Regions from separate parts of the Tateyamaria algicola genome, predicted to be linked through region 1. Evidence: riboswitches for the same ligand, from Rfam matches in the RefSeq annotation. Region 1 holds a riboswitch; the other holds the start of a gene.
What was found. Region 1 has a riboswitch for glycine ahead of ACMHLQ_RS09165 (D-amino acid dehydrogenase). Riboswitches for the same ligand answer to the same signal wherever they lie in the genome.
Positions count from the first base shown of each region.

Region 1 (11,778 bases):
GCGAGGTGGTGCGCAGATCGTCGGCCAGCGGCACGAGGTTGGTAGTGGTGAACGTGTCGATGGTTTCGATCGCGCCGGTTGCGGTTTCCAGCGTGGTCGTGGCCGTTGTCAGCGTGGTGTCGGCGGTGTCCGACAACTCTTCGAGCCTGCCGGTAAAGGCCGCAACCTCGCGCGCGGCGGCACCCAGATCGTCAGAGAGTGTTTCGAAGTTCGCGAGCACCCCGTCGAGCCGTTCGGAGGATGTGGCGAGGTTGCCGAGCAGTGTCGAGACGGCCTCGCGGTTGTCATTGTCAAAGACGTCGTTCACGTTTTCCAGCAGCACGATGGCCCGGTCGAGCAGTTCCGGTGCCCCCTCGAACACGGATTGCAGCGCGGTGCGTTCGGACGGGATCACAGCATCTTCGGGCAGCGGGGCCGAGGTTTCGGACCCGCCCGAGAGACCCACAAAGCTGACGCCGGTGACGCCCTGTGATTGCAGCTTGGCCACTGTTTCGGTGTTCACGGGCGTGTCTGCCCCCACCTCGATCCGCACGCGGACCTGGCTGCTGTCCTCGGCGTCCAGACCAAGATCGACCACCTGCCCCACGGGCAGGCCGTTATAGCGCACGTCGCTTGCCGCGCCGAGGCCCGAGACGTCCTCGAACAGGATGTCGTAATAGGTGTATTGGCGGTCCACCTCGACCTTGGCCAGCCACAACAACAGCCCGAGCGCGCCAAAGATCCCCGCGAGGGTGAACAGGCCGATCAGCACGTAGTTGGCTTTGGTTTCCATGGTTGGCGGCAGCCCCTCAGGTCTTTTCTTGCGCGGCGCGGGCGCGTGGTCCGGTGAAGTATTCCTGCACCCAGGGGTGATCGACGTCTGTCATCCCCTCGATGGGCCCTTCGACCAGCACCCGCTTTTCCGCAAGCACCGCAATTCTGTCGCAGATCGCGTAAAGAGAGTCGAGGTCATGCGTAACCATGAACACGGTGAGGCCCAGCGAGCGCTTGAGTTCGCCGATGAGGTCGTCATAGGCGGCCGCCCCGATGGGGTCGAGGCCCGCGGTCGGTTCGTCCAGAAACACGATTTGCGGATCAAGCGCAAGGGCGCGGGCAAGCGCTGCGCGTTTGCGCATACCGCCCGAAAGCTCCGAAGGCAGCTTGCCACAGGCCAGGGGCGGCAGGCCGACAAGGCTAATCTTCAGCTCACCCAGCGCCTTCATCAGCGCATGGGACAGGTTGAGGTGTTCGCGCATCGGCGCCATCACGTTTTGCAGCACGCTGAGCGAGGAAAACAGCGCCCCGTCCTGAAACGCGACGCCCCAGCGTTTTTCGGCCCCCAGCCGTTCCTCGCGCGTGCCGTTGACCACATCCGCGCCGAACACGTGGATCGACCCGGCGGCGGGCCGGTTCAGCCCGACGATGGTGCGCAGCAGCACGGACTTTCCCGTGCCCGAGCCCCCCACAATACCCAGCACTTCGCCCCGCCACACGTCGAGGTCGAGGTTGTCATGTACCACCTGCGGGCCAAACTGGTTGCGCAAGCCCCGCACCTTGATGATCGCCTCGCGCGCGCTCACAGCCCCAGCTCCGAAAAGAAGATCGAGAATACGGCATCCGCCACGATCACGAGGAAGATGGATTGCACCACGGACGTGGTGGTGTGCCGCCCCACGCTGTCAGCCGAGCCCTTGACCTGCATCGCCTGCCAGCAGGCGACGGTCGAGATGATGGCGGCAAAGAACGGCGCCTTGATCATCCCGATGGCGAGGTGCCAGACATCGGTGTTTTCCTGCAACCGCGTGATGAACATGGACGGGCTGACGCCCAGTTCGATCCAGCTCATGATCGCGCCGCCCACAAGGCCCGACACATTGGCGATAAAGCCGAGGATGGGCAGCATGATGATCAGCGCAATCACACGGGGCAGCACCAGCACCTCGATCGGATCAAGGCCGAGGGTGCGCATCGCGTCCAGTTCTTCGCGCACCTTCATCGACCCGATGGAGGCGGTGAAGGCGGAGCCCGACCGCCCTGCCACGATGATGGCGGTCAGAAGGATGCCCAACTCGCGCAGGATCGAGATCGCGATCAGGTCGACCACGAACACCTCCGCCCCGAACTGGCGCAATTGCGAGGCCCCCTGAAAGGACAGGACTACCCCGATCAGAAAACTCATCAGCACCACGATGGGGATGGCGTTGAACCCGACTTCCTCCATCTGGCTGACCAGTGCCGCCGTGCGCCAGCGGCGCGGGCGCACGATGCTGTAGCCGAGGCGATACAACGTCTCGCCCATGAAACTGAGCAGCGAGGTGATGGCCTTGCCCACACCGGCCGTCTTGGCCCCGATATCCGCCAGCCAGGGCAGCAGGCCGCGCGGGGCTTCCTCGATCCCTTCCTCGTCGGGCAGGGCCGCGATGACGGCATCAATCAACTCGGTCCGGTTGCCGGACGTATCCTGTAACTCGACCGCAATGCCATCCGCTTCCAGCCGGGATTTCAGGTCTGCGATCAGCCATGCGCCGCCGGTATCCAGAGCCTCGAGCCCATCCAGATCAATGCGCGCCTTGCCCCCCGTCGGTGACACATTTGCAAAGGCCGCCTCGACCGTGCCGAGATGTTCGGTGACCAACCGCCCCGCAAGGCGCAGAACCGCGCCGCCGTCGCTGTCGTCCAGGGTGAGGGTCGGTGTGGTCATGGCACCTTTGGGGCAGCGGCATATGCCGGGTTTTGGACGTGTTTTCAGAAAACTAGGCGATGATAGCCCAGAGGAAAAGCATTGACCACGGCTGCGCACAACTTCGCCCAGTCCCCATGCCTGTGGCGCGCGCAGCACGGTCACGCCAGGCTGATCACGCGTGACAACAATTCGTTTGCCCGACTCGGGGCCGTTTCCTATATCGGGCGCAGTCGACAAGGCCGACATGGGAGAGCGCGGGGAGACCCGCCGCCGAAGGAGCAACGCCCCGGAAACTCTCAGGCACAAAGAACCGTGTTTGCCGCGCCCGATCTGGGCATGTTGACGATCTGGAGAGCGGTCAGGGCTGACGTCCCTGCCCCACCGAAGGAGAAAGCGCCGCGACTAGGCGTCAAACTCTCAGGTCACGCGACAGATGGGGACGTGGAACCGGCACGGTGCCGGGCGCGTCCTGATCTCAATCGCGTCGCTTTGGGAGGACCCCCAATGACCCATATCGCCGTTATCGGTGCCGGTATCACCGGCATCACCACTGCCTATGCCCTCGCGCGGCGCGGCTATGCCGTGTCCGTCTTTGATCGCAACCGCTATGCGGCGATGGAGACGTCATTCGCCAATGGCGGGCAGCTGTCGGCCTCGAATGCCGAGGTGTGGACCCGCTGGGGCACGATCTTCAAGGGCCTCAAGTGGATGCTGCGCTCGGACGCGCCGCTGCTGGTGAACCCGCGCCCAAGCTGGCACAAGCTGAGCTGGATGGCCGAGTTCATGGGCAACATCCCCCATTACGAATCCCACACCGTTGAAACCGCACGGCTGGCCATCGCGGCCCGCGCCCATCTGCTGGACTTTGCGCGCGAGGTCGGTGTCGATTTCGACATGGAGCAGCGCGGCATCCTGCACATCTACAAGAAACAGTCCGAATTCGATCACGCCCGCCGCGTGAATACGCTGCTGGAACGTGCCGGGCTGGAACGCCGCGAAGTGTCGGCGGACGAGGTGCAGCGCCTTGAGCCGACCTTGCAATCCAAGACCATCGGCGGCTTTTACACCGAGAGTGATTTCACCGGCGACATCCACCGCTATGCCCGCAAGTTAAGCGAGGGCTGCGCGCGGATGGGCACCACGTTCCACTACAAGACCAGGGTGACCGACATCCACCACACCGGCACCGGCATCCGCCTCGACTGGAGCGGGGCCGAGGGCGATCAGCAGCAGCATTTCGACGGCATCGTCGTTTGCGCGGGCGTGGGCAGCCGCGATATCGCGGCCAAGCTGGGCGACCGCGTGAACATCTATCCGGTCAAAGGGTATTCCATCACCGTGAACCTCGATGACGTCGAAAGCCAGGCGGCGGCGCCTTGGGTCAGCCTGCTGGATGACGAGGCCAAGATCGTGACCTCGCGTCTGGGCCGCAACCGTTTCCGCATCGCGGGCACGGCCGAGTTCAATGGCTACAACCTCGACATCCGCGACGACCGGGTGCGCCCGCTGCGCGAGTGGTGCGAAGCGTTCTTTCCCACCGTCTCGACCGAGCATTGCGTACCCTGGGCGGGTCTGCGGCCCATGTTGCCGTCAATGATGCCCAAGGTGGGGCCGGGCGCAAAACCGGGTGTCTATTACAACACCGGGCACGGGCATCTGGGCTGGACCCTGTCCGCGGCGACGGCGCAGGCGACGGCGGATTTCGTCGATGTGGCACGGATGAAGAACGCGGCCTGAGGCGTAAGGCGCAGCTGTGCTGCGCCCCGCATCGCTATCTGCTGCGCGCTGTTTTGCCGTAAGGCGCACGTATCCGTGCGCCCCCGCCTCAACTGCCGTAAAGCGTGCCCCAGCGTTCGATCAACTGCTGCTGCATCGCCTTGGCGCGCCGGTTCCAGCTGCGCGCGCCCTGCGGAGCCTCGCGGTTCGCCTTGGAAATGCGGGATCGCGTGGCCTCGTCCGCGGCAAAGATGGCAAATGCCATGACCGTGCCATCCTTGGCCGTCATGTAGCCGCCAAGGCCAGAGACGAAATTCAGCGTGCCGGTTTTCGCATCGACCTTGATCGGGTGGTTCTTGATCGCGCGCCGTTTGGAATCGAGCATCGGGATCGCTTTGAGGATCGGGCGCAGTGTCGCGCTCTGATGCGCCTTGATCAGCGCCTGCACCATGTCGTCCGCCGTGATCTTGCTTGCCCCGCCGAGGCCCGAGTGATCGACCAGCCGCATGGTTTGCGTGCCCAGCCGCGCGCCCGCCCAGCGGTTCATCTCCGCCGCCGAGGCCTTGAGGCCGCTGGCCCGCCCGGTGCGTTTGACCGTGGCCGCCAGCCCCACCATTTCCGCCGTGATGTTGGTGGAATAGCGCAGCATGCCCCGCAGGATCGTGCGCAATTCGTCACTGGCATGGGTGACCAGCGTGGTGCCACTGGGCGCGCGGTCCACGACCTTGGGGTTCTTGAGGACGATCCCTTGCGAGCGCGCCAATGTCTGGAACACGTCGCCCGCATAGAGCGCGGGCTTGCGCACCGGCAGCCAGCGTGCCCCGCCATTGCCAAGCGCGCCCTTGGCCACCGTCCAGTTGTCCGTGCGCCCGCCGTCCTTGTAGGTGTAGACCGGCAGGCTGCGCGCCGCGATCTGCATCTTTGCCATCGCCACATCGGGGCGGTAGCGGTCCGAGCGCGCGTCCATCGTTACCCCGTACCCGTTGCCCGCGCGCCGCCATTCGAAATGCACGCGGTTGTAGTTCAGGGCAATGCCGGTGACGGCGGGGCTGTAGCCGACGTGATCGGGCTGATCCGTGTCGATCGTCTTGACGAAGGGCAGTGCGCCTTCGGCCACCTTGAAAGCACCGCGCACCTCGCGGATGCCCTTGGCTTTCAGCGACGCGGCCATGTCCGCCAGCGCGTTGGTATCAAGGGTCGGATCGCCCCCGCCGACAAGGATCAGATCACCCTGCACCACGCCCCCCGACACGCCACCCGTGGCCACGAGGTGCGTGCCAAAACGGTGGCCCGGGCCCAGAACGTCGAGCGCGTAAAGCGCGGTGATCGCCTTGGCCACACTGGCCGGGGGCGCGCCGACCTTGGCGTTACTCCCCTCCAGCCGCAGGCCGGTTCGTGCATCCGCAACGGCGTATGTGACCCGCCCGTCCAGCCGCGCCGCCGCGATGATGGCCTGCGGATCGGCGATGGATTTCTTGAAATGTTCGGCGCCGCGCGCCATCGGGCGCAGCGAGGCCGTTGGCGGGGCCGCAAGGGCCGCCGTGGCGGACCCGGAGGCCAACATGCCCAGAAATACTCGTCTCGAAAAAGCGCGCAACATGGGCGCATGTAACCCCAGCTTTGCGGGGCAAACAAGCGCTCAAACCATCACAAATTCGAAGTCGTGCCCCAAGCCCCCGCCGCACGGATCGCGCTGGAGGACTGACCGGACATCGCCACGTTCACAAAGCACCATGCGGGCGCATCCGCGCGGCCCAGCATCTGGCTCGCCTTGCCCGAAATCCGGTACTGCCGATAAAGCCGAGCCGCCGGGCTCATCCGGGCCGAGATGCGATCGCCGGGACGGGCCAAAACCCCCACGGGCACGTTCTCCATGATCCAGGTCCAGTCCTGCCAGTGGTGGAACTGGGCGAGGTTGTCCGCCCCCATCAGCCACACGAACCGCACACCGGGATAGGTGGACATGAGGGCAGAGAGCGTGCCCGCCGTATAGCGCGTGCCAAGCGCCGCCTCGATATCCGTGACGACCACGCGCGGGTCCTGCATGACTGCGCGCGCCCGCGCCATGCGCTGTGCCAGCGGCGCGGGACCGCGCGCCTTGAGCGGGTTGCCGGGGCTGACTAGCCACCAGACGCGCGCAAGGCCAAACCGCTTCATCGCCTCGCGGGTGATGTGCACATGCCCCTCATGCGCGGGATCGAAGGATCCGCCCAGCAGGCCGATGGTTTGCCCGGGCCGGGCAAGGGGGAAACCGTGACGCATCACGCGCATATCCTGATCACGCAGTCAAACTGCGCGCGAGGAGGACCCCACCGGGCACGTATTGTCAATCAATCGGGCGCACCGCGTCACCCAAGGTCACCACACCGGGTGTCACCACCTCGGCGCACCAGCCGCCATGCCCCCGCACCGCCGCATAGCCGCCGGGGCCAAAGAAACGCTCCATCAGGCTGCACGGCGCGCAGATCGTGGTAAAGCGCAGAACAGCGGTGCCGACCTGCACCTCGCGGCCCTTGAGGCCGGACAGATTGATCCCGCGCACATGAATGTTGCGCCGCAACATCACCGGATCAATCGCGTCGCGCCCCAGGAACGACGCGATGGCGGGCAAGTGTTCGGCCTGCACCAGCGTGACCGCCCGCTTGCCCGCGCGCCCCCGGTCACCGACAATGCCGTCCAGGGTGATCTCGGCCCGGTCCAGAACTTCGATATCGGCTGCGCGCGCCGGGCGCACCCCGATCCAGTCAACCACGCCGGGCTGTGCCCAGCGATTGATCATGGCGTGCGGCTCGCTCATCTTTCGTCGCTCGCCCTGTTGCGTTCATCAATCCGCGACAAGTCCGGCAACCGGTCCAGCGGATAGTTCGGGTGCAGCACCCAGACACCGCCCGGCCCGTCCTGATCCAGCGGGCGCAGCGTGCCCCCGGGAAAGGCGCGTGTGCGCAGCGCCAGCACCACATCCGATAAAACCGCCGGGTTGTCGCGGAAATAGGAATGACCGAAACCGCCCCGCACCTCTTCGACCCGGATGAAGTGCACCAGCCCTTCTTTGCGCAACCCTTCGAGTTCGCCGGGTTGGAAATCTGCGTTCTTGAGCGCGCCCAGCCGCGTCGAGCGGGTCAGGTAGGCCGACAGGCGCAGCGCGCCGTCGTCGGGATTGATGTAAAGGTTGATCTGTTCAAAGGCTTCGGCAAAGCGTTCGGCCTGCAGGCGCTGGCGCACGATGTCCACGTCAAGATCGGGGGCCGCCATGATCAGCGTCCCGGTCTTGAGCGCAAGCTTGGGGCGCTTGCCCGCCCCCCGCGCCTCGATCATCAACTCGCGCAGTGCCGTTGTGGCCACGTCATTTCCCCGGGAATGGGCGATGATGTCGATCTGTTCGACCTCCGGCATGGCCGCCAGTATCCGCAAGAACTCCTTGGTGTGATGCACTGAAAACGTGCCCGCATCGCGGTCGCGAAAGTATCCCAGCGGCCCGGCCCCGTTGCCCGCAGGCCAGGTGAAGGACACCGGCACCGCGCGGCGCCCGGCAAAGTGCCAGATATTGGCCAGCGCCGTCAGGCTGTCATCAAAGGCGTTGTTGAAGCCGTGGATATAGACCAGCACACGGCGGTTGCCGGTCTTGGCCATCTCATCCGCGATGGCCGCCTGAAATTGACGGGCCTGCGCATCATAGGCGTCGCGCGCCTCCCTGCGGTGGCTCAGGCGGCCGTCCCGACGCTCGACCGGCAGCGGTGTGGAAGAAAAGCGCACAAGTTCGCGCACCTCGGGCACCCAGAGACTGGAGATGTTTTCATCTGAATCCGCACGGGTGCGCATCAACAACTCGGACCAGTCAAGATCACGCCCGAACTTGACCGTCGCCGCGCCGAAGGCCATCGATTGCGACCGGGCCGAGCCATAGCTTGCCCCCTCGGGCGCGCGGTCGGTCACGTAGAATATCTGCGGCTCGGCGCTGCGCAGCGCGACGGGCACCTGCGCCTCGGGGTAATTGGTGCCGGCGCGGTAGAGGTTGGGCGGCGGCGCGAGGCCGATCCCGGCGGCACAGGCGCCCAGCATCAGGCAGGCCGCCATCGCGATGAACCGCTGCATGTTGATCATCCCCCCACCGTCGTGAAGGTATCGCTAACACAGGATTTCATCTGTGACCAAACACGATTTGGGAACGCGCGATGCGCATTGCCCTTTGGCCCCGTCATGGCTAGATGATGCTGTCTCAGCTGCAATCGGAGAAGCCCCATGGCCGCCTATCAATTCGTCTACCACATGTCCGGGGTGTCCAAGACCTATCCGGGCGGCAAGAAATGCTTTGAAAACATCCACCTGAACTTTCTCCCCGGTGTAAAAATCGGCGTGGTCGGCGTGAACGGTGCCGGTAAATCCACGCTGATGAAGATCATGGCCGGGCTGGACAAGGATTTCTCGGGCGAGGCCTGGGTCGCCGAGGGCGCCAAGGTCGGTTACCTGCCACAAGAGCCGCAGCTGGACCCGGCACTGACAGTCCGTGAAAACGTCATGCTGGGCGTGGCCAAGAAGAAGGCCGTGCTGGACCGCTACAACGAGTTGGCGATGAACTATTCCGACGAGACGGCGGACGAAATGGCGGCCTTGCAGGACCAGATCGACGCCGAAAACCTCTGGGACCTCGACAGCCAGATTGACGTGTCGATGGAGGCTCTGCGCTGCCCCCCGATGACGCCGACATTTCGTCCCTGTCAGGGGGTGAGGCGCGCCGCGTCGCGCTGTGCAAGCTGCTGCTCGAAGCGCCCGAGATGCTGCTGCTGGACGAACCGACCAACCACCTTGATGCCGAGACCATCGCGTGGCTGCAACAGCACCTGATCGACTACAAGGGCACGATCCTGATCGTCACCCACGACCGCTATTTCCTCGACGACATCACCGGCTGGATCCTGGAACTGGACCGCGGCAAGGGTGTGCCGTGGGAAGGCAACTATTCCTCGTGGCTGGAACAAAAGGCCAAGCGGCTTGAGCAGGAGGCCCGCGAGGACAAGTCCCGCCAGAAGACGCTGGAGCGCGAACTCCAGTGGATGCGGCAGGGCGCCAAGGCGCGGCAGGCCAAGTCCAAGGCCCGGATCAACGCCTATAACGACATGCTCGACACGTCCGAGCGCGAGAAACTGGCCTATGCCCAGATCGTCATTCCGAACGGCCAGCGGCTGGGATCGAAGGTGATCGAGGTCGAGGGGCTGACCAAGGCCATGGGTGACAAGCTGCTGGTCGAGGGGCTCGATTTCTCTCTGCCACCCGGAGGGATTGTCGGCGTGATCGGCCCCAACGGCGCAGGCAAATCCACGCTGTTCAAGATGCTGACCGGGCAGGAAACGCCCGATGCGGGCACGGTCGAGATCGGGGACACGGTGCAGCTGTCCTATGTCGATCAGTCGCGCGACGATCTGAACCCCGATGACAACGTATGGGAGGCGATTTCCGGCGGGGCCGAGTTGATCGCTTTGGGGGATGCCGAGGTGAACAGCCGCGCCTATTGCTCGTCCTTCAACTTCAAGGGCGGCGACCAGCAAAAAAAGGTCGGGTTGCTGTCAGGGGGTGAGCGCAACCGCGTCCACATGGCGCGCCTGCTGAAATCGGGCGGCAACGTGCTGCTGCTGGACGAGCCGACCAACGACCTGGACGTGGAAACGCTGCGCGCGCTCGAGGACGCTTTGGTGGATTTCGCTGGGTGCGCGGTTGTGATCTCGCACGACCGCTTCTTCCTCGACCGGATCTGCACGCATATCCTGGCCTTTGAGGGCGAGGCGCATGTTGAGTGGTTCGAGGGCAACTTCGAGGACTACGAGGAAGACAAGAAGCGGCGGTTGGGCGCAGATGCGCTGGAGCCGAAGCGGTTGAAGCATAAGAAGTTTGTGCGGTGATATGCGCTGCAAAGTAGCTGCAACGTTCATTCTCTGCGCAAGCGCAGCTCACGCTCAGGGCATAAACTTCAGTCTGGCCGAATTCTCCGAACGGTTTGGCGGTAAGTGGCAACAGAACGAAATTGAACTGACGGAGGACACCCTCGACAAGTACATGGAGGGTGTTGAACTCAGGCAGCCGGACATTGCGCGTAGGTTTCGAACTGCGCTCGAACAGCGCTATCAAAACGCGGTTGTATTTTCTGCGTTCTCCAAGTCCAACCCGGTGTCCTTGGCTTGGCTTGAAAGCCAAGGCGACATCGTGCTGCTTCGTTTGTTTGTCAACACTGTGCACCCACAGGCAAACGCTCTTTTTAGTGCGCCTCAAGACTTCGAACTCTGGTTCTCCGAAGTCAATGGCGCCCCGCTTACAACGTCTATAAGCGCGCTTACCAGCGAAGTTTGGGAGGGCTATTTGGACCCGACCAAACGTGTTCTATCACACGGCTGGGTGGATGCGTCAGGTATTGATAATCGGGCAATGGCGTGGGGCGTACCGCCGGACTTTATTGAAATTACAGTGACGACGAGGCCAGATTGCGAGTTCGCGCCAGTCCCCGAGTGGTTGGTCCGCCAACTCTGTCCGTGACGTACACCGCCGAAGCGATGTTTGGATGGAACAGGCATGTCTTTTGCTCATGCCATGCAATCAATTGGCGCGATCAGTTGCCCTACAACAAAACCCACCACACCAGAAACGGCGGCACCGCGCACCCGAATGCGATCATGAACAGCTTGGCCGCGTGCGCCGTCTTGCCAAACAGCCCGTCGCCCAAAGCGCCCTCGCCAAAGCCCATGGCACCCGACATCACCGCATATCCATTGCGCTCCCGGTCGCGCTTGGACGCGTTCAGCGACTGCATGGCGGCCTGATACACGGCGTCCTGGCGGGTTTGCTCGTCCAGATCGGGTTGCAAGTCTTCCATATGTGTCATGTGGTGCGCTCCTGTTATCGGGTCAAGACATGGGGCGGACACCAGCCAAGTCCAGCCCGTCCAACAAAAAAAGGCCAGCCCGCAGGCTGACCTTTGCCGATCATTTCAAAGCCGCCTCAGTTCAGCGCCTTGTCCGTGATCGCGTGGGTCCAAGCCCCTTCGGGTGCCTTGGAAATCACTGGGTCCGAGCCACCCGACAGGAGCGACGCCACCGTGCGTTCGTAATCCGCCGGGTCCAGCGCGCCGTTGCTGCCTGCGGTCAGCTTGGCGACCTCGCCCATCATGCGTTTCTGATGCTCTTCGGTCTGTGCACCCGAGGCATCGTTGTCCAGAACGATCTCGGCCGCTTCATCCGGGTTGTCCTCGGCATATTTCCAGCCCTTCATCGAGGCACGCACAAACCGCACCATCTTGTCCTCGAATGCCGGGTCGGCGAGGTTTTCTTCCAGCGCATAGAGCCCGTCTTCGAGTGTGGCGACGCCCTGGTCCTCATATTTGAACACCTGCAACTCCTCGGGCGTCAGGCCCGCGT
Region 1 is NZ_CP180422.1:1,373,331-1,385,108, forward strand. It holds gene ACMHLQ_RS09150 (MlaD family protein) at 1-772, opposite strand, end outside; gene ACMHLQ_RS09155 (ABC transporter ATP-binding protein) at 789-1,559, opposite strand; gene ACMHLQ_RS09160 (ABC transporter permease) at 1,556-2,680, opposite strand; glycine riboswitch at 2,898-2,985, shown strand; glycine riboswitch at 3,000-3,105, shown strand; gene ACMHLQ_RS09165 (D-amino acid dehydrogenase) at 3,167-4,399, shown strand; gene dacB (D-alanyl-D-alanine carboxypeptidase/D-alanyl-D-alanine-endopeptidase) at 4,488-5,978, opposite strand; gene ACMHLQ_RS09175 (nicotinate-nucleotide adenylyltransferase) at 6,026-6,640, opposite strand; gene ACMHLQ_RS09180 (MOSC domain-containing protein) at 6,705-7,175, opposite strand; gene ACMHLQ_RS09185 (alpha/beta hydrolase) at 7,172-8,479, opposite strand; partial or broken gene ettA (energy-dependent translational throttle protein EttA) at 8,618-10,272, shown strand; gene ACMHLQ_RS09195 (hypothetical protein) at 10,274-10,900, shown strand; gene ACMHLQ_RS09200 (hypothetical protein) at 10,983-11,246, opposite strand; gene ACMHLQ_RS09205 (ABC transporter substrate-binding protein) at 11,363-11,778, opposite strand, start outside.

Region 2 (11,778 bases), 1.6 Mb from region 1:
CGCCTGCGCAGCGACAACCCCGCCGACATGCCATTGATCGACCCGAACTACCTGTCGGACCCCTATGACCGCGAAATGTCGATCCGGGGGCTGAAACTGGTGCAAGACATCCTCTCTCAGGACGCGCTGAAACCTTACATCGTGGCCGAGCGTCTGCCGGGGCCGGATGTGAAAACGGATGAGGACTACTTCAACTTCATCTGCGTGCACTCCAAGACGTCGCACCATTGCGCCGGAACCTGCCGTATGGGGGCCGATGCAAAGGCCGTTTTGGACCCGCGCCTGCGCTTTAACGGGATCGACGGGCTTCGGGTGGTTGATGCCTCGGTCATGCCGACCGTCAATTCATCCAACACCAACGCCCCCTCGATCATGATCGGGGAAAAGGCCGCAGACATGATCAAACAAGACCAGGGACTGACACCATGATCCGCCACATCGTTCTGACCCGGTTCAAACCGGACACGCCCGAAAACAAGATCGCGGACATCTATGCGGGCCTCTCTGCACTGGCCGACAGGTTGCCGGGCGCGCAGAACTTTACCGGGGGCGTTCAGAAAGCCCCGAACAGATCGAACGCGGTTACATGCACGGCTTTGTCATTGATTTCGACAGTTGGGACGCGTTGCAGACCTATGCGGACAACGCAGAGCACAAGGCCTTGGGTGGCCAGCTTGTCGCGAATGCCGTGGGCGGGATCGACGGAATCCTCGTGCTTGATCTGGACGTTTGAAGGCAATCTCGCTTAGCAAGGTCGGTGCAGGATGAGTGCAATCAAAAGGCGGCGGAATGAAGGCTCGACCCACGATCTTGGATGTTGCAAAACAGGCTGGGGTGTCAAAATCGACCGTCAGTCTGGTTCTCCAGGGCAACTCCGCCGTCAAGGAAACAACGCGCGTGGCCGTGCGTCAGGCAATGGCGGATATCGGCTATGTCTACAACCGCTCGGCCGCTACGCTGCGATCTTCATCCTCGGGCCTCATTGGTCTGGTGATCAACGATCTGCGCAACCCGTTCTTTACGGAATTCGCCGCGCTGTTTCAGATGGAGCTTGCCCGCAACGGGTTTGCGACCGTCCTGGCCAATACGGATGAGGATCCCGATTTGCAGACCCGCATGATCTCTTCCCTGGTTGAACACGGCGTGTCCGGCTTCATCATTTCGCCCAGCTATGGCGGTGAGGCGGATACGCTGAGCGTGCTGAACACGGCGAATACGCCGACGCTTCAGGTGTTCCGCTCGATCAAACCGGACGATCCCAAGTTTCCGTTCATCGCACCGGATTACCTGCGTGGTGGGCGCCTCGCGGCGGAACATCTGCTCGAGATGGGGTGCAAACGGATCGCCTTTCTTGGCGGGCTCGACGGGCGCCCCGTGACCGAAGAGCGCATGAACGGATACTTGTCCGTGCTGGCCGAGATCGGGGCAGAGCCCATAGTGCTGACCGGGCAGGCGACGCGGTCCTTTGGCAAGGTCATGGCGGCAAAGCTGCAAACCGACTATCCGGATGTGGACGGTGTGATCTGCTTCAACGATCTGGTCGCCCTCGGTGTCTTGTCAGCCTGCCCCGAACTAGGGGTGCAGGTGGGCCGCGACCTGCGTGTCGTGGGCTTTGACGATATCGAGGATTGCCAGGACAGCTATCCGCCCTTGACCTCGGTCAGCTGCAACATCCCCGATTTCGCAAAGTCGACGGCGGCGCAGATATTGGCGTGGATCAAGGATGGCAAAGCCCCGCAAATGGCAGCGCGCAGCCCCGTGGAACTGATAAAGCGCGCCTCAAGCGGGGCCTGAGGGAACACGTGAAACACCAAGGTTTTTCACAGCTGAATTATGGAACGTTCCACACAGGAACATGACAAAAGGAACAGGGATATGACAGAGGTAAGAGTTGCTGTTTTGGGCGCATCCGGATGGATGGGCAAGGTGCACACGATGGCTTATCAGGCCTTTCCCCATTTCTTTGGTGACGGGGGTGGTACAGCCCGCGTGGTCGCGCTGGTCGAGGCGAATGCGGATGCGGCCCAGGGTCTCGCATTCCGCGCACCGGGCGCGAAGATACTGACCAACTGGCAAGAGGCCGTCGCGGACCCGGACGTTGATCTGATCGACATCTGCCTGCCGGACCTTCTGCACTATGACGTGGCCAAGGCGGCGTTGCTGGCGGGAAAACACGTCTTTTGTGAAAAGCCGCTGGCCGACACCGCGGCACAGGCGCGCGAACTGGCCGACATCGCGCGCGAGAAAGGGGTGATCACGCGCGTCGGGCACGCCTTTCCCCGCAATCCCATCCACGACGTCGCCAAGGATATCATCGAGGCGGGCGAGATCGGCGAGATCAAGATGTTCAAGGCCTGCCAGCACGTCGACATCTTTGCCGATCCGCTGGCCCCCTACATGTGGCGCGCCAATGGCGATCTTGCCCCGACCGGCATTGTTGGTGACACGGGCAGCCATGTCTTCAGCTTTATGGAGTTTCTGGTCGGCAAGGTCAGCGCGCTGATTGCCGACAACTTCATCGTCACCCCCAGGCGCCCTGTTGTGGAGGGTGTCGATTTTGGCGGCTCAGCCGAGTTGACGGGCGACGAGACGTGGTCCGAGGTCACCAATCCCGATGGTTCGAACATCCTGTGCAGTTTTGCCAATGGCGCGCGCGGGCTGGTCGATTTCAGCCGGGTCGCCACCGGGCGCAAGTTCATGCAGACCTACGAGGTCTATGGCACGAGGGGCAGCCTTGCCTACACGTTCGACGAGGTGAACCGCCTGCGGTTCTACTCCAACGACGACGAGGTCGGGCGCCGCGGGTATCGCGAGATTGATGTTGGCACCGAACATCCGACCTACCGCGCGTTCCTGCCACTGCCCAACTTTGCGCTGGGTTACAACGAAAGCAAGATCATCGAAGTGGCGGAGGTCGTGCGCTCCATCGTCTCGAACCAGCCGATGTGGCCCACTTTCGAAACAGGCCATCACATTTGCCAGATCGTGGACGCCTGTATGGAATCCTCGCGCCTCAAGCGTTGGGTTGAGATTGATTGAGCCGTAGCGCGCATAACAAGGAGGCTGCGGTATGAGCCTGTCCGTTCCCCAACATATCCTCGATGCGCTGACCGATGTGGTCATGCCGCGCCTTGGCCCCGAACCGGGGGCCGTGGGCCATGTCGCGGTGGCGGGCCATGACATTCCGGTGTTCCAGTGCGGCAGCCTCGTGATCGGCAGCGGCGCGGCCGGACTGCGCGCGGCTGTCGAGATGAAGCGGCGCGCGGTGGATGTAACAATCATCAGCCAAAGCGCCTGGGGTGGCACCTCTGCCTGTTCGGGGTCGGACAAACAGACCCTGCACACCGCCAATACCAAGGATCAGGGCGACAATTTCCAGGCCATGGCCCAGTCCATCCGGGCCGGTGGCGCGATGGACGAGGATACGGCCTATATCGAGGCGGTGGGATCCATCCGCGCCATGGCGTCGCTGCAATATCTGGGCCTGCCGCTGCCGCAGGATCACTTGGGCGGCACGTTGCGTTATCAGACAGACCATGACGAGGTGGGGCGCGCCACCTCCTGCGGGCCGCGTACCTCGCGCCTGATGGTCAAGGTTCTGGCCGAAGAGGCGTTGCGGCTGCACATTCCGTTTTACAACCACACCACGGCCGTGAAGGTGCTGACCGACGGGCAGGGGGATCAGAGCCGCGTTGCGGGTGTGCTCACCATCCGGCCCAAGACTGCGACTGACACCAACCCGCTGGGGCTGGCGCTGTTCACATGTGCGGCACTCGTCTTTGCCGCTGGTGGCCCGGGCGAGTTGTACCGCGACAGCGTGTTTCCCAATGGCTGCTTTGGCACGCTTGGCCTTGCGCTGGAAACCGGGCTGGAACTGGCGAACATCACCGAAAGCCAGTTCGGCATTGGCACCCGCCGCGAGGGGTTCCCCTGGAACCTGTCGGGCACCTATGTGCAGGTGATCCCGCACATCTATTCGCGCGATGCGGACGGAAAAGAACATCACTTCCTCGCAGACTATTACCGCAGCACGCAAGAGATGGCGTCGAACATATTTCGCAAAGGGTATCAGTGGCCCTTCCACGCCAGCCGGATGCTGGACTTTCAATCGAGCCTCGTCGATCTGGCGATTTTCCGGGAAGGCCAGAAGGGGCGGCGAGTCTTCATGGATTTCAACCGGAACCTGCTGCCTGTGCCCTGCGATCAGGACTTCAGCCTCGATCGGCTCGACGACGACGTCCGCAGCTACTTGATGAACGCAGGTGCAAAGCACGCTCTGCCTATCGACAGGTTGCGCCACATGAACCCGCTCGCGATCGAACTCTACAAGCGTTACAAGGTCGATATCACCACCGACCCCCTCGAATTTGCGGTGAACAATCAGCACATGAACGGTGGCATCGCGGTCGACACATGGGGGCGCACGAATGTCGCGGGCATCTATGCGGTGGGCGAGGCTGCTGGCACGCATGGCGTGACCCGTCCGGGTGGATCGGCCCTGAATGCCGGTCAGGTCTTTGGCACGCGCGTGGCCGAACATGTCGCTGCCAGCGGCCGGGCGCATGTGCGCTCCACGCAGGATCTGACGCGCCAGACCGGCAAGGCCCTCGCTGAAATAGATGCAGTCCTCAAGGCCGACAGCCCGCACAGCACCCGCGACGTGCGCGCCGACATTCAGGCCCGGATGAGCGATCATGCAGGCATCTTGTGCACCCCGCAAAACGTGGCGCAGGCGCGGGCAGAGGCGGCACAGCTGAACAGCGCCATCCGGCAGCACGGCATTTCACATACGCGCCCAAACGAGGTCGCGCGTGTCGTGCAATGGCAGCAGATGGCGTTGGCATCCGAGGCCGTATTGGCAGCCCTCGACCACTACATCGCGAACGGCGGCGGAAGCCGGGGCGCACGCGCAATCTGCGATCCCGACGGCAGCGCCTTGCCACAGGCCCGCACTGGCCCGCTGCCCGATGCGCGGTTCCGGCCCGAGCGCACAGAGGACATGCAGGCACAAATCATCGTCCGTCTGGACAAGGACGAGATGGTGATCACCACCCGTCCCAACCGCGCCTTCGATGCGACCGCAAAGTCGTTCTTTGAGCGCGATTGGCCCGCATGGTTGACCGGCGCCATCTACGACTGCGACGCAGACCAGTCCGGTTAGTCGCGAGGCGGCACGCTCACGCCTTGGCATAGTCCTCCATCGGTGGGCATGTGCAGGACAGGTTCCTATCGCCCCAGACGTTGTCCACGCGGTTGACGGGTGGCCAGTACTTGTCGACCCGGAAGGACCCGGCAGGGAAACATGCGCTTTCCCGGCAGTAGGGGCGATCCCAGTCCCGGACCAGATCCTCCATCGTGTGGGGGGCGTTCTTGAGCGGGTTGTTTTCGGGGTCCATCGTACCGTCCTCGATCGCGCGAATTTCCGCGCGGATGCCCAGCATCGCGTCGCAGAAGCGGTCCAGCTCGGCCTTGGTTTCGGACTCGGTGGGTTCGATCATCAGCGTACCCGCGACAGGCCATGACATGGTCGGCGCGTGAAATCCGCAATCAGCGAGCCGCTTGGCGATATCATCCACCGAGATATGAGCGCTGTCGGCAAAGGGGCGCGTGTCGATGATGCACTCATGCGCGACCCGCCCTGTCGGACCCTTGTACAGCACGTCGAACGCACCCTCGAGGCGCTTGGCGATGTAGTTGGCATTCAGGATCGCAACCCGCGTCGCCTGTGTCAGCCCCTCGCCGCCCATCATCAGGCAATAGGCCCATGAGATCGGCAATAGGGACGGGGAGCCAAAGGCCGCCGCACTGACAGCGCCTTCACCACCGTTTGGGTCGCCCGGCAGATGCGGGGTCAGGTGCGCCTTGACCCCGATGGGGCCCATGCCGGGGCCACCGCCGCCATGCGGAATGCAGAAGGTCTTGTGCAGGTTGAGGTGGCTGACATCGCCGCCCAGGTCGCCCGGACGGCTCAGACCCACCATGGCATTCATGTTGGCTCCGTCGATATAGACCTGCCCGCCCGCGTCATGGGTGATCCTGCACACCTCGATCACCGTTTCCTCGAACACACCGTGGGTCGAGGGGTAGGTGATCATGCACGCGGCAAGGGTGTCCTTGTGCTCTGCAACCTTGGCCTTGAAGTCATCTACGTCGATGTCCCCGTTCGGGGCTGATTTCACCGGCACAACCTTCCAGCCGACCATCTGGGCCGAGGCCGGGTTGGTGCCATGTGCGCTCATCGGGATGAGGCAGATATTGCGATGGCCCTGCCCATTGGCCCGGTGCCAGCTTGCGATGCTCAAAAGGCCGGCATATTCGCCCTGCGCGCCCGAATTGGGCTGCATCGAGATGGCGTCATAGCCGGTGATATCGCACAGCTTGGCCGACAGATCGTCGATCATTTCGATGTACCCGGCGGCCTGATCCTTGGGGCAATATGGATGCAACAGTGAAAACTCGCGCCAACTGACCGGCATCATCTCGGCCGCCGAATTCAGCTTCATCGTGCAGGATCCCAGCGGGATCATCGCGCGGTCCAGCGCCAGGTCGCGGTCCGCCAGCCGCCGCATGTAGCGCATCATTTCCGTCTCTGCCCGGTTCATGTGAAAGATCGGGTGCGTCATGAAATCCGACGTGCGGATCAGCTTGTCGGGCATGTTGTAATGCGGGGTGTAATCCTTGTCCTGCCGCTCGACCCCGAAGGCGCGCCAGACCTTTTCAATGGTTGCGGGCCGGGTGCGCTCGTCCAGCGTGATCCCGATAGAGGTCTTGCCGACGGCCCGCAGATTGATCCCTTCATCAACCGCAGACTTGATCACCGCCGATTGCAGCGGCCCCACATCCACCGTGATCGTGTCAAAGAAGGTCGCGGGGCGCACATCGAACCCGGCCTGCTTCAGCCCCTCGGCCAGCCGCGCGGTCTTGCGGTGGATGCGTTGGGCAATTGCCTTGAGGCCGTCGGGGCCATGAAAGACGGCGTAAAAACCCGCCATGACGGCCAGCAACGCTTGTGCTGTACAAACGTTGGATGTCGCCTTTTCCCGGCGGATGTGTTGTTCGCGCGTTTGCAGCGACAGGCGATAGGCGCGGTTGCCAAGGCTGTCGACAGACACGCCCACGATGCGGCCGGGCATGCTGCGCGCATAGTTCGCTCGCGTCGCCATATAGGCCGCGTGCGGGCCGCCATATCCCAAGGGCACTCCGAAGCGTTGTGTCGTGCCCACAGCAATATCCGCGCCCATCGCGCCCGGCTCTTTCAACAGGGTCAGCGACAGGGGATCGGCAGAGATGATGCCGATGGCTTTATGCGCATGCAGCCCCTCGATCTGGGTCGTGAAATCCCGAATGTGGCCATACGTGCCGGGATATTGGAAGATCGCGCCAAACACTGTGCTCGGGTCCAGATCGTCGGGACTGGCAACCGTGATCTCGATGCCGAGCGGCTGGGCCCGCGTCTTCATTACCGCGATGTTCTGCGGGTGGCAATTTTCGTCGATGAAAAAGCCGTTCACTTTCGATTTGCTGATCCGCTGCGCCATGGTCATCGCCTCGGCACAGGCGGTGGCCTCGTCCAGCAGGGACGCATTGGCGATCTCCAGCCCCGTCAAGTCAGACACCATGGTTTGGAAGTTCAGCAGCGCCTCAAGCCGCCCTTGGCTGATTTCGGGCTGATAGGGCGTGTAGGCGGTGTACCATGCCGGGTTTTCAAGAATATTGCGCTGGATGGCAGGGGGCGTGACCGTCCCGTGATACCCTTGCCCGATCAGCGAGGTCAGCACCTTGTTCTTCGATGCCGTCACGCGCATGTGGTGCAGCAATTCGCGTTCCGACTTGGCCTTGCCGAAATCCAGCGGCTCTTTCTGCCGGATATCCGCGGGAATCGTGTCGTCGATCAACGCGTCGAGGTCTTTCGCCCCCACCACTGTCAGCATCTCGTCCATTTCTGCGGGGGATGGCCCGATATGGCGGCGGTTCGCGAAATCATAGGGCAGGTAGTCGGTGGGTTTGAAAGTCATCGGGCGCGTTCCTCAGCCGATCATTGCGGTATAGGCGTCTTCGTCCATCAGGCCGTCGACCTGGGATGCGTCGGACGGTTTGATCTTGAAAAACCAGCCCTCTCCCAACGGGTCGCTGTTGGCGAGGCTGGGGTCTTCTGCCAGCGCCTCATTCACCGCGGTGATGACGCCATCTACCGGCGCCATGATGTCCGAGGCAGCCTTCACGCTTTCGATCACGACGATTTCGTCGTCCTTGCTGACCTCTGTGCCAACCTCTGGCAGCTCGACAAAGACCAGATCGCCCAGCTGTGATGTCGCATGTTCGGTGATGCCGACCACATAGGCGTCTCCATCGGCGCGCAGCCATTCATGCTCTTCAGTGTATTTCATCGGTTTTCCTTTCCCTTATCTTTTGAAATTGGCAGGTGTGAAGGGCAGTTGCGCCACCGTCAGGGGGTGCCGTTTGCCGCGCAATTCACCGAATAGCGGTGTGCCGAGGCGCGCGTGATCCACGCCGACATAGCCCATGGCCACCGGCCCGCCGATTGTCGGCCCAAAGCCACCAGACGTGATTGCGCCGATGGTATCGGTCGCATCCTCGCTTGCAAACAGGGCCACGCCTTCGCGCATGGGGGCGCGGCCCGTAGGGCGCAGCCCAACGCGCTTGCGCGCTGCACCGTGCGCCATTTGCTCAAGGGTGCGCGCGGCCCCGGGAAATCCGCCCGCCCGCGCACCGTCTGCACGCCGCACCTTCTGGATGGCCCATGTCAGCCCGGCCTCGACCGGCGTGGTGGTGGCATCAATGTCGTGCCCATAGAGGCACAGGCCCGCCTCGAGCCGCAGGGAGTCGCGTGCACCAAGGCCAATGGGCGCGACATCCGGGTGATCCAGCAATGTCTTGGCGATGGCCTCGGCAGCATCGGCCGGTACCGAAATCTCGTACCCGTCTTCGCCCGTGTAGCCCGAACGCGAAATCCACGCCTCGACACCCTGCACATCAACCGATGCCACATCCATGAACGCCATGTCCGCCACCCGCGCATTCAAGGTGGACAGCACCTGTTCGGCGGCAGGGCCCTGCAAGGCCAACAAGGCGCGGTTGGTGATCTCTGTCACCGTCACGTCCGGTTCCAGGGCGTCCTTCATGCGGGCAATGTCTGCGGCTTTGCAGGCAGCATTCACCACGGCGAAAACGTGATCGCCCCGGTTCGCCAGCATCAGATCATCCTCGATGCCCCCATCGGCATTTGTGAAAACCCCATACCGTTGCCGGTTGTCGGCGAGGCCCAGAACATCGACCGGGATCAACGTCTCGAGCCCTCGTGCCGCCGCCTCGTAGGTCCGGCCTTGGATGATGACCTGGCCCATATGGCTCACATCGAACAGACCGGCCTTCGCCCGGGTGTGAAGATGTTCCTTCATCACGCCCAATGCATATTGCACCGGCATGTCATACCCGGCAAAGGGCACCATCTTGGCCCCAAGTGCCAGGTGCAATGCGTGCAACGGGGTCTGTTTGAGATCGGACATATCGCACCGCCTTTTTCAAGCCGACGTGATTTGTGTCAAATCAGGCGGCACCAGATCGTGCGCGGACCATCGCCCGCGCGTCGGTGCCTCCTCTGTCCGGGGTGCCTGAGATCATTATCCCTTCGGCGGATGCGCGCGGCATCACTCTCCAGAGTACTCTGCGAAACGTTGGTCCTTTGGCCTGAGAGTTTCCGAGGCAGTTGCTCCTTCGGCACCAGTGATCTGGTTCTCCCAACGTCCGGCTTTGTAAGTTTCGTATAGGAAACTTCAGCAATCTGGCAAGTGGAATCTGTGACCTGTTCGCGCAGCCGCACGCCCTACGCGATGCGCCGCCCACGTTCACAGGCCCTTGCGATACCCCAAACCTGCCTAGGCAAAATCCCGGCTAAAGCGCGTCCACATCCATCTCCGCCGGTCGCAACCTGATCGCAAACAGCACCGCCACAAGCCCTGCGGCGGACGCGGCCAGCATCAGGATCAACAGCATTCGCGCCGGGTCGTCGGGCGGCAGCACAGCCCCCGTGAGCGTGGTCAGAATGGCCCCGCCTGACACGACCAGGGCACCGTTCAAACCCGCCGCGCTGCCTGCAAGGTTGGGGCGCACCGACATGGCCGCGGCATTGCTGCTCGGCATCGTGATGCCGTTGCCAAGGCCCACGAAGATCGTGCTGCCAAAGAAGACAAGCGGTGACAGGACTCCCGCGAGGATGGCCAGAACACCCAGCGAGAGACCGGCGCACGCGACCAGCCGCCCGGCCATCATCATGGTCGTCGGCGCATACCGCGCCGCAACGCGCCCCGCTATGAAACTGCCCGTTACGAAACCGCCCGTAATGGTCCCGATGTAGAAACCCAGCTCCGCCGTCGACACGCCAAATTGCGACTGTGCGACCAGCGGCGCGCCCGTTAGAAAGATGTAAAACGCCCCGGTCGAGAATGCGCTGCACAGGGAATAGGCCCAGAACAGGGGGGCAGTGAGCAGATCAGCCACGCGCTCGGGGTGGGCGCCATCGGCTTTGCCGCCCGCCTGCCGTGTCTCTCCCAGATCCACCCAGCACAGCGCAAACAGCGCAACACCCACAAGCGCATAGAAACAGAAGGTCGCACGCCACCCAAACGCCGTGTCGAGCACGCCGCCCAGCATCGGCCCCAACATCGGCGCGATGGCCATCGCCATGCTGATGTATCCGATCAGCCCGGCCGCCTTCCGCTCGGAATTGGTGTCGCGGACAATCGCCAGCGACAGAGCGTATCCGGCGATCATGCCGCCCTGCAACATCCGAAAAAAGAGAAAGGTCCACACATCCGTCGCAAGGGCGCAGGCAAGCGATGCAACCGCGAAAACGAGCAATGAGGCCAGCAGCACAGGACGACGGCCCACCCGGTCCGACAACGGTCCAACGACCAGCTGGATCACGGCCGTCACCGCGAGGTAACCCGCAACGGCAAGGCTGACCGTAGAGTAACGCGCATCCAGATCCGTCGCGATATTGGCAAGCGAGGGCAGGAACATGTTCAGCGACAGCGTCGACAGCGCGGTCAAAAGGATCAGCGTCAACAGGGTAGGAGGGGTCTTGGCGTTGGTCATTTTCGTCTGGCCTTGGTCCTGAAACAAAAAACCCCCGAACGAGGTTCGGGGGGCGCATGGAAACGAGTATGGAAACCGTTATCGGACCATGCACCTCTCGGATACGACGACAGCGATTGCAGGTTTCATTTCACGTCTCCTTTGGTGGTGAGGCTAGTGATAGTTCGGCGACATGGCAACGCCTGCGTTCCGGACGGGTTAGGTTCGGAAACCAGACATGGTTCATCGTCGTGTTCGAGGTCCGCGCGGCATTGTGGTGGGTCGCGTTAGCGACGGCGCTACCCTCGGCTCCTTTGACCAAAGAGACATTTGAGGTTGCTTAATTTCCTGGCTGAATGAAAGCCAGCGCAGCGAATAAAGCTACTGTTCGGTTCAAAGCTCGCGGTAGCTGATCAGTTCTATGCCAAGCTCTTCAATGCGCGCTCGCAGCACCGCGCTTGTCAGTGTCTCCAGACACGTCACACGATCTTCTGCGACGTCCTCGTAACCATCGTGCCCCGTTGCGCTCAACTCGGGTGAGGCAACGGCCGGATGGTCGATGAAGATGTAGGTGCCAGCGTCAAGCTCATCGAGTTGCTGCGCGAAGGATTTGACCCTCCGCTCAGTGTCCCTCGGGAACTTGGGATAGCCTTCGATCCGGGGAAGGCCGTGGCCAAACGCGTC
Region 2 is NZ_CP180422.1:4,109,677-4,121,454, forward strand. It holds gene ACMHLQ_RS22775 (GMC family oxidoreductase) at 1-429, shown strand, start outside; partial or broken gene ACMHLQ_RS22780 (Dabb family protein) at 426-733, shown strand; gene ACMHLQ_RS22785 (LacI family DNA-binding transcriptional regulator) at 790-1,794, shown strand; gene ACMHLQ_RS22790 (Gfo/Idh/MocA family protein) at 1,876-3,039, shown strand; gene ACMHLQ_RS22795 (FAD-binding protein) at 3,071-5,161, shown strand; gene gcvP (aminomethyl-transferring glycine dehydrogenase) at 5,178-8,015, opposite strand; gene gcvH (glycine cleavage system protein GcvH) at 8,028-8,387, opposite strand; gene gcvT (glycine cleavage system aminomethyltransferase GcvT) at 8,403-9,527, opposite strand; glycine riboswitch at 9,687-9,771, opposite strand; gene ACMHLQ_RS22815 (multidrug effflux MFS transporter) at 9,913-11,115, opposite strand; gene ACMHLQ_RS22820 (ChbG/HpnK family deacetylase) at 11,488-11,778, opposite strand, start outside.
Region 2: it holds a riboswitch for glycine, as region 1 does, so the genes downstream of both, gcvT (glycine cleavage system aminomethyltransferase GcvT) here and ACMHLQ_RS09165 (D-amino acid dehydrogenase) in region 1, are expected to answer to the same signal.